Regions from separate parts of the Irregularibacter muris genome, predicted to be linked through region 1. Evidence: riboswitches for the same ligand, from Rfam matches in the RefSeq annotation. Region 1 holds a riboswitch; the other holds the start of a gene.
The links. Region 1 has a riboswitch for FMN ahead of NSA47_RS10320 (ECF transporter S component). Riboswitches for the same ligand answer to the same signal wherever they lie in the genome.
Positions count from the first base shown of each region.

Region 2: another riboswitch for FMN. It lies ahead of ribD (bifunctional diaminohydroxyphosphoribosylaminopyrimidine deaminase/5-amino-6-(5-phosphoribosylamino)uracil reductase RibD); the one in region 1 lies ahead of NSA47_RS10320 (ECF transporter S component).

Region 1 covers NZ_JANKAS010000009.1:25,898-32,473, reverse strand. The annotation lists gene NSA47_RS10340 (amidohydrolase family protein) at 1-281, shown strand, start outside; gene NSA47_RS10335 (hypothetical protein) at 430-1,233, shown strand; gene NSA47_RS10330 (amidohydrolase) at 1,230-2,396, shown strand; gene NSA47_RS10325 (H-type small acid-soluble spore protein) at 2,496-2,693, shown strand; FMN riboswitch at 2,792-2,910, shown strand; gene NSA47_RS10320 (ECF transporter S component) at 3,079-3,699, shown strand; gene NSA47_RS10315 (IclR family transcriptional regulator) at 3,791-4,300, opposite strand; gene NSA47_RS10310 (helix-turn-helix domain-containing protein) at 4,366-4,566, opposite strand; gene NSA47_RS10305 (TRAP transporter substrate-binding protein) at 5,671-6,576, shown strand, end outside.
Region 2 covers NZ_JANKAS010000016.1:18,156-24,731, forward strand. The annotation lists gene proS (proline--tRNA ligase) at 1-1,045, shown strand, start outside; gene NSA47_RS13330 (FUSC family protein) at 1,077-1,928, opposite strand; tRNA gene NSA47_RS13335 (tRNA-Arg) at 2,121-2,197, shown strand; tRNA gene NSA47_RS13340 (tRNA-Arg) at 2,229-2,305, shown strand; gene tadA (tRNA adenosine(34) deaminase TadA) at 2,386-2,841, shown strand; tRNA gene NSA47_RS13350 (tRNA-Ser) at 3,114-3,202, shown strand; FMN riboswitch at 3,823-3,935, shown strand; gene ribD (bifunctional diaminohydroxyphosphoribosylaminopyrimidine deaminase/5-amino-6-(5-phosphoribosylamino)uracil reductase RibD) at 4,181-5,281, shown strand; gene NSA47_RS13360 (riboflavin synthase) at 5,263-5,901, shown strand; gene NSA47_RS13365 (bifunctional 3,4-dihydroxy-2-butanone-4-phosphate synthase/GTP cyclohydrolase II) at 5,913-6,576, shown strand, end outside.

The DNA.
Region 1 (6,576 bases):
GTACAGGTGACCCCTTAGATTATGGATTGATTTGTGCATATACGGCTCAATACAATACACCTAAGACGGCAAGAATAGTATTTGATATGCTAACAAAAAATTCTGCTAGAATTTTTGCTCCCGAGGAGAAGTATGGTATAGAGGTAGGAAATGTTGCAGATTTAAATATCATTGATGCCCCTAATGTTCAAGAAGCTTTACGTCTTAGAGCATCTAGACCCTATATAATTAAAAAAGGAAAAATCATAGGAAGTTTTGAAAGAAAACAAGTTTTATTCTAGCCAATGGGAAATATAAAAAAGTGAATAGCCTAACTGAAAAACCAGGAATGCCTCCTGGTTTTTTTATTGAAACTTTAAAAACAAGAAGGAAAATTCATAAAAGATTAGAATTAATATAAGAGATAGAATACAACTAAGGAGGGAAAAAATGAGGATTTTTGACAGGAAATTTATGCAGTATCAATTGGCCTATGGAATTTGGTATAATTTAAGTTCTCGATTTTTATTTGTAGGAATGATTTTTGCTGTGATTAGCTTCTTTTCTGACTCCATTCTTTATTTATTAGCCATTCCTATGCTCTACATTTATGGATATTTTCGTCTACAATATCTATTAAATGCCAAGGATAGCGTTTATGAAAAAAGGATGGAAAAGCAATACAAATTTTATGAAAGGAAAAACTTGAAAGCCCAAGGACAGGTGACCTATCAAATAGAAAAGCTTTTATTTGCCGTAGAGTTAGGGAAAATAGAGGCAAAACAAGCCATAGAGGATGTAAAGGAAATATTAGAAATAAGACCTAAACTTCAAAGGATTATTAAGGGTATTCTATTAAGTCTATATTTGGTGGCTAAGGAAGAGGACAATACAGAAATTCCTCAGGATTTAATAGATAATCTCCATGAGGTTCTAAAGGAGGAAGAAAACCCCAATGCTTTGGTAGATCATGTACGAATGGCTTTAAAGTTAGAAAAATATGACCTAGCGATTAAACTTATAGAAAAGGCAGAGGAGAGAAAGAAGATTTACAAAAAACAAAGAATACCTGTATACCGATCTATGTATAAAGTCCTACAGGTTTCCTTGCCCTATTATAAGACCATTGCCTATTTTAAAAGTGGAGAGAAAGAAAAAGCTTTAGATCAATTGGAACTTACTCTAAGAAGAGCACAATCCCAAAAATTAAGAAAAGAAATAAAACAAGAAGTAGAAGGGATGGGAATCATATGATTTTAATACGCAACGCTAAGATTTGGACGATGAGCGGAGAGATTATCCAAGAGGGAAGTATTTTAATAGAAAAGGGGAAGATCAAAGAAGTAGGACAGGATGTGGTGGCCCCCTTAGATGCCAAGATCATTGATGCTGAAGGTGGCAATATCCTACCGGGATTTATAGAAGCCCATTGTCATATCGGACTATTTGAAGATGGTTTGGGATTTGAGGGAGAAGATGGTAATGAAATGACCCACCCCATCACCCCTAATCTCCGAGCTATAGATGCTATTAATCCTATGGACAGAAGTTTTCAAGAAGCCAGAGAAAATGGCATCACCACTTGCATTACAGGTCCTGGGAGTACCAATGTAATTGGAGGACAATTTGCAGCAGTAAAAACCTATGGACAAAGAGTAGAGGACATGCTTTTAAAAGAGCCCATAGCGATGAAATGTGCCTTTGGAGAAAACCCTAAGAGAGTATATAGCTCTCAGAAAAAAAGTCCCGTCACAAGAATGGCTACAGCAGCCCTGCTAAGAGAAGCCTTGATGGAAGCCAAGGAATATGCAAAGAAAAAAGAAAGGGCAGAAAGTGAAAAGGATCAGCCAAAATGGGATATGAAGATGGAAAGCCTAGTGAAGGTATTAAATAAGGAAATTCCCTTAAAGGCCCATGCCCATCGTGCCGATGATATTTTAACAGCCATTCGAGTAGCCAAGGAATTTGATGTGAATATGACCTTAGATCATTGTACAGAGGGACATTTAATTGCAGACATTATCAAAGAAGAAGGTTTAGATGCTATTGTAGGACCAACTTTAAGTAGTCGTTCCAAGATAGAATTAAATAATCTTACCTTTAAGACTCCAGAGGTTCTAAACAAAAAGGGAGTCAGAATAGCCCTAACTACTGATCATCCTGTTGTGCCCGTGCAATATTTACCCGTATGTGCAGCCCTGGCCACTCGAGAAGGAATGGAAGAGCTAGAGGCTTTGAGAGCTATTACTTTATATCCAGCCCAAATCGTAGGGATAGAGGATCGTGTGGGCAGTATAGAAGTAGGTAAAGATGCGGATTTAGTATTGATAAAAGATCATCCCTTGGATTTTAGGAGTAAAGTGAGGATGACGATAATTAATGGAGAAGTGGTTTATGATCGTGGGGAAATAGCATAAGGAAAAGAGATAAACAAAATGAAATCCAATTTTTTCTTGATTCCTATGCATAGAAATGACCTCTCCTATTTATACTATCCTATAGGGAGGTGTATCCCAGTGGATCATGAAAGAGCAGTAAAGATTATGAATTCCCTAGAAAATATCAATGTTACCTATAATGGTGATTCTGTATGGATTGAAGGGATAGATCATGAAAGCCAAGAGGTCCAAGTGACTATTTTATGTACCCATGAAATGACTAGGGTGCCTATTAACCAGCTAAAAGAAATTGGACCTGTATCGGGAATGATTTAGCTAGAAAAAACAATGGCAAGAACTATTCTGTCAATAAAATAACGAAAACACTTGAACATTTTATTTTTTGTGATATAATAAGTTTGAAAATAAATAATAAGTATCTTCAGGGCAGGGTGAAATTCCCGACCGGCGGTTATAGTCCGCGAGCCACGAGAGTGGTTGACTTGGTGCAACTCCAAGACCGACAGTAAAGTCTGGATGGAAGAGGGTATTGATTAATCATGCCATTTATGTATGCTCCTGAAGAAGTTCAGGGGCATTTTTGATTGAAGAAAGTACTTTCTTTAATCAAAAAAGGTGATGGATTATCACCTTTAAGTGGGCATGATGCACACACTCTTTACCTTTAGACCTGAAGCAATATTCTAAAGGAGGAAAGATAATGAAACAGGTAACTTTATCCAATCAATCATCAAGTTTGTCAGCCACCAATAGAATGGTGAAAATCTCTGTTTTGTCGGTCATTGCTTTTATTATTATGCTTTTTGAAATGGTGGTACCTTTTTTTCCAGCATTCTTAAAAATGGATTTTAGCGATGTACCTGCACTATTGGGTTCCTTTGCCCTAGGTCCTGTGGCTGGGGTGATTATCCAACTACTTAAAAACATACTTCACATTGTACTGAGAGGAACGAGTACAGCGGGAGTTGGAGAGCTTTCAAATTTCATTGTAGGTGGAATGTTTGTATTTACAGCAGGATCTATCTACAAAATGAACAAGAATAAAAAATATGCTATGATAGGTATGATAGTGGCTACTATTGTGATGTCAGCTGTAGGGATTTTAACAAATCTATATCTGGTTGTTCCTTTTTATTCCAAAGCTATGGGTATTCCTTTAGATGCCATCGTTAATATGGGTACCGTAGCAAATGCAAGAATTATCGACTTGAAGACTTTGATTATATATGGAGTAACTCCTTTCAACATCATAAAGGGAGTGGCTATTTCTATCGTGGTGACTTTGATCTATAAAAAATTAACACCAATTTTGCATAAATAAGAAGAATGGGTGTAGATAAAATATAAGCACAAAATTAGGCAGCTTAGGTAAGTATAATTACTTACCTAAGCTGCCTAATTTTGTTTTAGTTTTAAAATTCAAGATCCAGTTGACTAATCAATTGTTCCATGACAATTCTTTTTTCCTGAAGTACCTTTCGAATTAAATCTAATTTTTCTTCTGATATCCTATATAGTGGAAAACTCACACTTATCGCAGCGATAACTCTGCCTTTTTTTCTTAGGGGTGTTGCTAAACAACCTGTATCCTTATTGACTTCCTCCCACTCATAGGCTATTTCTTCACTTCTTATTTTCTCTATCTGGTCTAATAATTTATCAAGATTTGTTATTGTATGGGATGTGATAGGTTTCAATTTATTTTTATAATAATTTTTTATTTCCTCATTAGTATGTCCTGATAGCAATGCTTTCCCCAAAGCGGTAGCATACGCAGGCAATTTACTTCCCACAGTGGAAACTAAGTTAATAGGCTGTTCGGAGTCCACCTTAGCTAAATAAAATACATCATGATCAATTAATATGCCCAGCTGACACACTTCATTACAAACATTTACGATATCATTCATTTCACCTTTTATAATGTCTATGCTGCTAGAATTTGAGGAAAGAGATGAACCAAGTATAAAAGATTTTATGCCTATCTTTATTTGGATGTATTTTCATCAAGACTTATATAATTTTTAACTAACAAAGTTTGAAGAATTGGTGAAATAGTGCTTTTAGGGGAATTGATTTTTTCGGATAATTCGCTAAGGGTAAGTCCATTTAAATACTCGTTAAGAGCCTCAAGGATATTAATAACCCGAATTGTAGGATTATGTAATGGTTTGTTAGTTTTTTCCATATAACCACCCCAGATAATAAAATTTAAGTAGGATCATTGTCTTTCTTCCTTTCTATTAATTTCAATATATTCTTATTTTAAATTATTCCAAATTAGATTTTGAAATAAAAAGTATTATATAAAAATATTACTCAAATAAATTATAGAATATAGTGCAACTTTCTGTAACTTTCTAATCAGCTAGTTGAACTAATGAAATTCTTAATATTATGGGGAGAATTTTAAAAATTATCTAGTAGAAATAAATGAGCTTATAAGTACAAGATTATAATGAAACTTATATTATGTCAATAAAAGAAATGAAAGGTTAGTTTCAGTGCATTATTACGATAAGATTGCCTACTAAATAATCTATTTTATCCATTCATGGTAATGCAAATATAAAATATTTATGAAAATTTTGCAAGAATATAGTTTATGAAAAATCTTAATAGAAGTTAAAAGAAAGAGGTGAGTAGAGAAAGTAAAGGAAATTTTTACTTAAAGAAAGATTTCTGAATGTTTTGGATTCCTGTTGACATCGTTATCATCAGATGTTAAAATATAATCGATATTTGTAAATGTGAACGTAATTCGTATATAGGAATGAAATGGCTTTGTGAAATAGGGGAAGTTCGAAATGCTAAGAGGGGATAATGGGCTATGTTGAGATGTTATTGATTTTCTAATTGGAAAAGGAGGATATCCAGTAAAGGTAATCTTGAGTATAAAAGCTTTTTATTCGGTAAGGCATAACCTTTCATTTGTGTATTCTACATACCTAAACTTTGAAACAGTGGATAGAATATAAATCCAAGTTCTTAAGATTAACTTTTGATTTTAAGGAGTTTTCCAGGAATTAATAACATTTCTAGCATAATAAAAATATATTAAAGGGGGCGAAGAGGGAAACAGTTTTTTTCATATTAGGTATTTATTTGCATAGACATAAGAATTAAAAAAACTGCTATAAAAAATCAGGCTTTAAGAATTTTATGTAGTTCTAGTATGTGTCTGGGGAACAGCGGTATTATGAATCAGAGGAAATGGGTTCCACTGCTTCATAAAGGCAAGAATTATAAAGGGAAAAAGCTATGCAAAAGTATGATAAAAGGGGGAAATGTTATGGGAAAGAGAGCATTAAGTATTCTGGTAATTATGACTATAGTTGCTACTCTAATGACTGGCTGTGGGACAAGCAAAGCAGATGGGAATGCAGTAGGTAAAGGACAAGGGGATGGAAAAACTTACGAAATCAATATTGGTATTCATACAAGTAAAGGTTCTAATGAAAACTTTACACTGGAAAGGTTTAAAGAGTTACTGGAGGAACGTTCTGAGGGCGCATTTAAGGTTAACCTTTTTCCTAATGGATCTTTGGGTACCGAACTTGAAAATCTAGAACAGATTAAAACGGGTGAAATTCAGATGGGGCTTTTTGGAGATAATCTAACCGGACAGCTTGCCAGTGAATTTGATCCTACGATTATTCCTTTCCTTTATGAGGATTTAGAAGATGTATATGCTGTATGGAATAGTAAAATAGGAGAATTGATTAATGATGCTGTAGAAGAAAGAGGAAATCAAATGGTAGTAACCGTTCAAAGTCGTGGGACTAGAAAATTAACTACCAGTAAAGAGGTTAAAACACCAGCAGATGTTGCCGGATTAAAAGTTAGGATTCCTGAAATTTCCTCATGGGTAACGGTATGGAAAGGATTAGGCGCTAATCCTACACCAATTAACTTGAACGAGGTTTATAGTGCATTACAGACTGGCATAGTAGATGGACAGGAGAATCCTTATGAACTTATTTATACAAATAAGTTCTATGAAGTAAATAAAAACATTGTTCTGACAGATCACATTAGTGGAATCTTTAAATGGACGATTAACAAGGATTTTTATAATAGCCTTCCAGAAGATTTGCAGAAGTTGCTAATGGATACTGCAAAGGAATGTACTGAATGGGGAGATGCCCAACTGGATGAACAAGAGGCAAAAATTGTAGAAGAATTAAAGGCGGCAGGT
Region 2 (6,576 bases), on a different contig from region 1:
CCTACCCTATCTATATAACCAATGGTGTAGTGTGGTTCGCTGGGAAAAAAGTACCCGTCCTTTCCTAAGAACTTCAGAATTCCTATGGCAAGAGGGTCATACTCTTCATGAAACCTATGATGAGGCTCAGGCAGAAACTTTACAGATGTTAGATATTTACCGTGAAGTGGCAGAGGAACATATGGCTATGCCTATGATAGTAGGACAAAAAAGTGAAAGTGAAAAATTTGCTGGAGCTTTTGCTACCTATACAATGGAAGCATTGATGCATGATGGTAAAGCACTACAATCCGGTACTTCCCATAATCTAGGGCAGCATTTTACAAAGGCCTTTGATATCACTTTTACTGGTCGTAATGGTGAGTTAGAACATCCTTTCCACACTTCCTGGGGAGTATCTACAAGATTAATCGGTGGATTGATTATGGTACATGGAGATGATAATGGTTTAGTATTACCTCCAAAGATTGCTCCAACTCAAGTAGTTGTCATTCCTATTGCTCAGCATAAGGAAGGAGTACTAGATAAGGCCTATGAGATCAAAAAGCAGCTTGAAGAAGAATTTAGAGTGGAAATAGACGCCAGCGATGAATACTCACCAGGTTGGAAATTTAACCAATGGGAAATGAAAGGTGTGCCTATTCGATTGGAAATTGGACCTAGAGATATAGAGAAAAATCAGGTGGTTGTGGCGAGAAGGGACAATGGAGAAAAAACTACCCTATCTATGGATAATCTAAATAAAAGTATAGAAGAGCTACTAGAGGATATTCAACAGTCTCTTTACAATAAGGCATTAAAGATGAGACAAGAAAAAACCTTTGTTGCTAAAAATATGGAAGAGTTTAAAGAAATTATCCATGATACTCCTGGCTTTATTAAGGCCATGTGGTGTGGAGATGAAACTTGTGAGGCGAAAATAAAAGAAGAAACAAAGGCAACCATTCGTTGTATTCCTTTTGCCCAAGAGGATTTAGGAACAGATGAATGTATATGCTGTGGTAAAAAATCCGATGATATGGTTTATTTTGCAAGAGCATATTAAAAAGGAAAGAGCATAAAAAAGCAGATAGGGACTACACCCTATCTGCTTTTTTTCGTAGAGATTTTATTCTAGACCATTCCTTAAATACCCTCTGACTATGGAACTGTAAAATAATATCAGATATTTTTTTGGATGAAGGATTATCTTCTAGAGAGGAAAGATATGTAAGTTCAGTATCTGCTTGTTTTATCTCCTCTACGAATTTTAAATGCTCATAAACTGATAAAAGTCCTTCAATTAATTCATCTAATCTTTCGATTTCTTTTTCATTTTCCTGATGTATAATGGTATCCAACTGATTTAATTTGGCCTTTTTCTTTAAATCCATAATTTTTTCATGGAGCTCTTCCAGATCCACATTTTTATTCTCATAAATGACCTCATCAATATGTTGGGATAACTCATCAAAGAGATTTCCCCACTCTTTATAGGCTGATAGTATGGGCTTAGGTAATAAAATAAGATAGTTTACTGCAAGGGCAATGGCGATGCCCGCCGTAGTATCAATAATACGATTGATACTATAGGGAAGAGGATCGACTGAATGGCTTGTCATGATAGAAATGAATACCACACAGGCAATAACAATAGATCCCTGCCATTTTAAAAGATTGCATATATAAATTGTGAGAACAATGCCTATACTGATTAATAGGATACTGTCGGGGGATATTAGAGCAAATAGATAGCCTATTAAGGCCCCGGCCGTCGTACCAAAGACTCTTTCCTTCCCCTTTTTAAAAGAAGTACTAAAGGTCTCCTGCATAGTAATAATGGCAGCAATGGCTGCAAAAAAACCAGAGTTATCCGTTAAAAACCTGCCTAAAATAGTACACAGAGCAACTGCGATGGCTGTTTTTATAATTCTTGCACCTATTTTCATTTTTTTCACCTTTTCATAAAGTAAACTGTATTTAAAGAGCATAACAGGTTAATTGAATGCTATAATACATTATAATCAAAATATCAAGACAATCAACCTGGAGTTATATAGAAAGTTTTACAAAATAAAGTAATTGATTTTAACTATCATTTATGGTACTATATAATAGTTAATTAAATAGCGTATAAATGTGTGCCCATAGCTCAGCTGGATAGAGTGTCTGACTACGAATCAGAAGGTCGGGAGTTCGAATCTCTCTGGGCACACCATTTTTCATTTTATTTTTAAAAAACTTATTATGTGCCCGTAGCTCAGCAGGATAGAGCAACGGTTTCCTAAACCGTGTGCCGGAGGTTCGAATCCTCTCGGGCGCACCATTTTTTTATATTTTTCTATTTTATACTTTTCTATTCACAAGTATGGCAATAGCTTCTATCTTGTACAAGCAGGTGAGACCATGAGAAAATATATGGAGTTGGCTATAAAAGAAGCAAAAAAGGCCTTTGCCAAAGCAGAAGTGCCTATTGGTGCTGTACTGGTAAAAAATGATGAAGTGATAGCCACTGCCCATAATCTAAAAGAGATCAACAATGATCCCACCGCCCATGCTGAAATCTTAGTTATTCAAGAGGGCGCCCAAAGACTCCATACATGGCGATTAGAGGATTGTGATCTATATGTGACCGTGGAACCCTGTGCTATGTGTGCAGGAGCCATTGTACAATCCCGTATAAGGAGACTTATTATAGGGGCCATGGAGCCAAAGTTTGGAGCAGCAGGGTCTATTGTAAATATTGTTAATCATCCTAAGTTTAATCATAGAGTGGAAGTTTTTGAAGGGATTATGGAAGAAGAATGTTCCCAATTGATGAAGGATTTTTTTCTCTTATTAAGGGAAAAAAGAAACAAGTAAGTAGCCAAGGCCGCTCAAGTGAAATAGGAAGATTTGGGCCCTTGCCAGCAAGACAAACATTCCTATTTCGAGATAAATGGAGAAACAGGGGAGTTGAGTTCAATGGGCTTAACTCAAAATTCACCGGATCAATTGCTTTGAAAATGCGAAAAACCCTTGAACTTATGTAAATTTTCGGGATTTTAAAAATTTAAGTTTTTAGCGATTTCTACGGTTTTTCTACACTTTGCCTTGACTTCTATGAAAAGGCCCTGTGTATTAAAATAAAATACGGAGGTGTATCGAAGTGGTCATAACGAGCCTGACTCGAAATCAGGTTGTCCTCACGGGCACGAGAGTTCGAATCTCTCCGCCTCCGCCATGAGCCTGTTTGCGGTCAATGTCCGCAACAGGCTCTTCCTTTTTTTGAGTTTTTTACGCTCTCTTTGGAGGGCGTCTTTCCTTCTTGCATAGAAATGGATATGTCTGAATCTTTGTTATATAAGACTTTGCTGTATTCTGATAAAGTATCTCGTAGACAATCATTAAGCTGCTCCAAGTCCAGTAGGTTCTGTCACTCGGTTTCTTTCAAATATTCCATCTATTTTATCGACAGTAATGCTTCGAGCGAGAGAACCACTAGCGTGAAAAAATATCACCGTTGTGGGTCTGGAATTATACGCTACACATAAAGCGTAATTTATCCAACCATTTATTCTCTATTGTGGATGCACCCTACAACTGTAGCTAAAATGCCCTCTACTGAAAAACTTGTATCGTTGCACCGGTGGCGTAAGGCTTCAATTATTGAAAGCTGATGGTAGGGATTGGGTAGAAAATGTACGAAAGAATACCCCTGAAATGTTTGCTTAATGGCTGAAAATAAACAAAGAGAATATTCAAAATGGACGTTTCTACTTAACTAGATTGCTCTCTGACTTCACCAAATAAACTGTTTTGTTGACAGGTTTAACAATCCATAGTATAATAATGCCAATTGAATAAGATCTTCGGGGCAGGGTGAAATTCCCGACCGGTGGTACAGCCCACGAACCGCAAGGTTGATTCGGTGAGATTCCGAAGCCGACAGTATAGTCTGATAGTAGAAGATAAAGGAAGAATCGCGTTTTTGCGTGGATATTTGAATTTATGCTCTGAAATGAATGATCATTTCAGAGCTTTTGTTTTTGTATCCATGCAGCATAATTGCGATTAGCTCTATAAAAATGCCTTGAACAATTGTGTGTTCAAGGCATTTTTTATAGCATAACTTCCTAATTTGTACGCGGTAAAATCATTGTGAAATTTTCCTGCCCTGAACGTCTCGTTCAGGGCATTTTTCATTCTAAGGAGGTGCTATATGGATGAAATAGCATATATGTATCATGCAATTCAACTTGCAAGGAAAGGTTGCGGATGGGTAAACCCGAACCCCATGGTGGGTGCAGTGATTGTGAAGGACGGCAAGATCATCGGGCAGGGCTACCACAAAAAATATGGAGAGCTCCACGCAGAACGAAACGCACTGGAAAACTGCCAGACACCGGCAATTGGCGCAACCCTTTATGTGACGCTGGAACCCTGCTGTCATCATGGAAGAACGCCCCCCTGTACTGAAGCAATCATTGAAAGCGGCATCAGTCGTGTGGTAGTCGGTTCTTATGATCCCAATCCGCTGGTTGCCGGGAAAGGCATTGGAATTCTGCGCTCTCATGGCATTGAGGTAATGGAGAATGTTGTAAGGGATGAATGCGACAAGCTTAACAAAAGCTTTTTCCATTATATTCAAAATAGAACACCCTATGTGGTCATGAAATATGCGATGACCATGGACGGAAAAATCGCCACCCATACTGGTAGATCCCAATGGATTACCGGCTCGACGGCACGCCAGCGTGTGCATGAAGATCGGCACCGTTATTCTGCCATCATGGTTGGTGTAGGCACTATTCTTGAGGATGATCCCATGCTGAACTGTCGGCTGGAGAATGGCAGGAATCCGCTACGCATCATCTGCGATACCAGCCTGAGAACGCCGTTGCAAGCAAAAGTTGTCACAACAACCGATACCGCTTCTACCCTCATCGCTACGGCCATGACAGATACAAATAGGCACCAGCCGTATTTGGATGCAGGCTGTGAGATTATGGTAATTCCCCAAAAGGATAATCACATTGATTTAAACAGCTTGATGCAAAGATTGGGTGAAAAGCAGATTGATAGCCTCTTGCTGGAAGGCGGAGGTACCCTGAATTGGTCAGCCTTGCAAAGCTGCATTGTGAATAAGGTGCAGGCGTATGTTGCTCCAAAGCTTTTTGGTGGCAGCGGAAAAACTCCCGTAGAGGGTTTGGGCGTTGACCATCCAGAAAGAGCTTTTCTACTAAGCAAGCCGATCATCACACAGATTGATGAAGATATTTTGTTAGAAAGCGAGGTGATTTGGTGTTTACAGGAATCATAGAAGAAATCGGGAAAATACAAGGCATACAAAAAGGGACAAGTTCGGCCATCCTATCGGTTCAGGCATCGGAGATCATGGAGGATGTCTATCTTGGTGACAGTATTGCAGTAAATGGAGTCTGCCTTACAGTTACGTCCATTTCCCCAAACGGCTTTACTGCTGATGTGATGCATGAAACCTTAAACCGTTCCTCCCTTGGAAACTTGCGGATAGGAAACCCTGTTAATCTGGAACGGGCTATGCCCGCAAACGGCAGATTTGGCGGACATATTATTACTGGGCATATCGATGGCACCGGCACGATTCTGGATATTCGCAGAGATGATAACTCCCTTTGGTACATAATCAAAACGCCCTTACTAATTATTCGTTACATCATTGAGAAAGGCTCAATTGCTATTGACGGTATCAGTCTGACCGTAGCAAGGGTGTATAAGGACAGCTTCAGCGTTTCCATCATACCGCATACGGCTTCATCAACAACGCTATCTAGCCGACGTGTTGGGGATTTAGTTAATTTGGAAAATGACTGCATTGGAAAATATGTGGAATGCCTGATGGGAAAAGAATCGCAAAACAACAATATTACAGCCGAGTTTCTTACAAAATACGGCTTTTAGGAGGAATCAAAATGTTTCAATTTAGCACGATCGAAGAGGCGTTAGAAGATCTCCGTCTTGGAAAAATTATTCTGGTTATAGACGATGAGGACAGAGAAAACGAAGGCGATTTTATCTGCGCCGCTGAGTTTGCCACCACCGAGAACGTGAATTTTATGGCTATTCATGGGAAAGGTTTGATTTGTATGCCTATAAGTGAAGAGCTTTGCCAAAAGCTGCAATTTCCCCAAATGGTCACCGACAACAAGGATAACCACGAAACAGCGTTTACGGTATCCATTGACCATGTGGATACCGTCACGGGTATTTCGGCGGCAGAACGAAGCATCACCGCCTTGAAATGCATAGCGGATGAAAGCAAACCGGAGGACTTTCGCCGCCCTGGTCATATGTTTCCACTCCTTGCAAAGAAAAATGGCGTACTTGAGCGAAACGGACATACTGAAGCCACTGTGGATTTGATGCGGCTGGCTGGTTTAAAGGAATGCGGTCTTTGCTGCGAGATTATGCGGGAAGATGGAACCATGATGCGTACGCCGGAGCTGATGGAGCTGGCGCAGAAATGGAGCCTTAAAATGATTACCATCAAAGCTCTGCAGGAATACCGTAAGAGAAATGAAAAGTTTGCCGAGCAGGTAACCTGTACCTCTCTACCTACAAAGTATGGGAATTTCA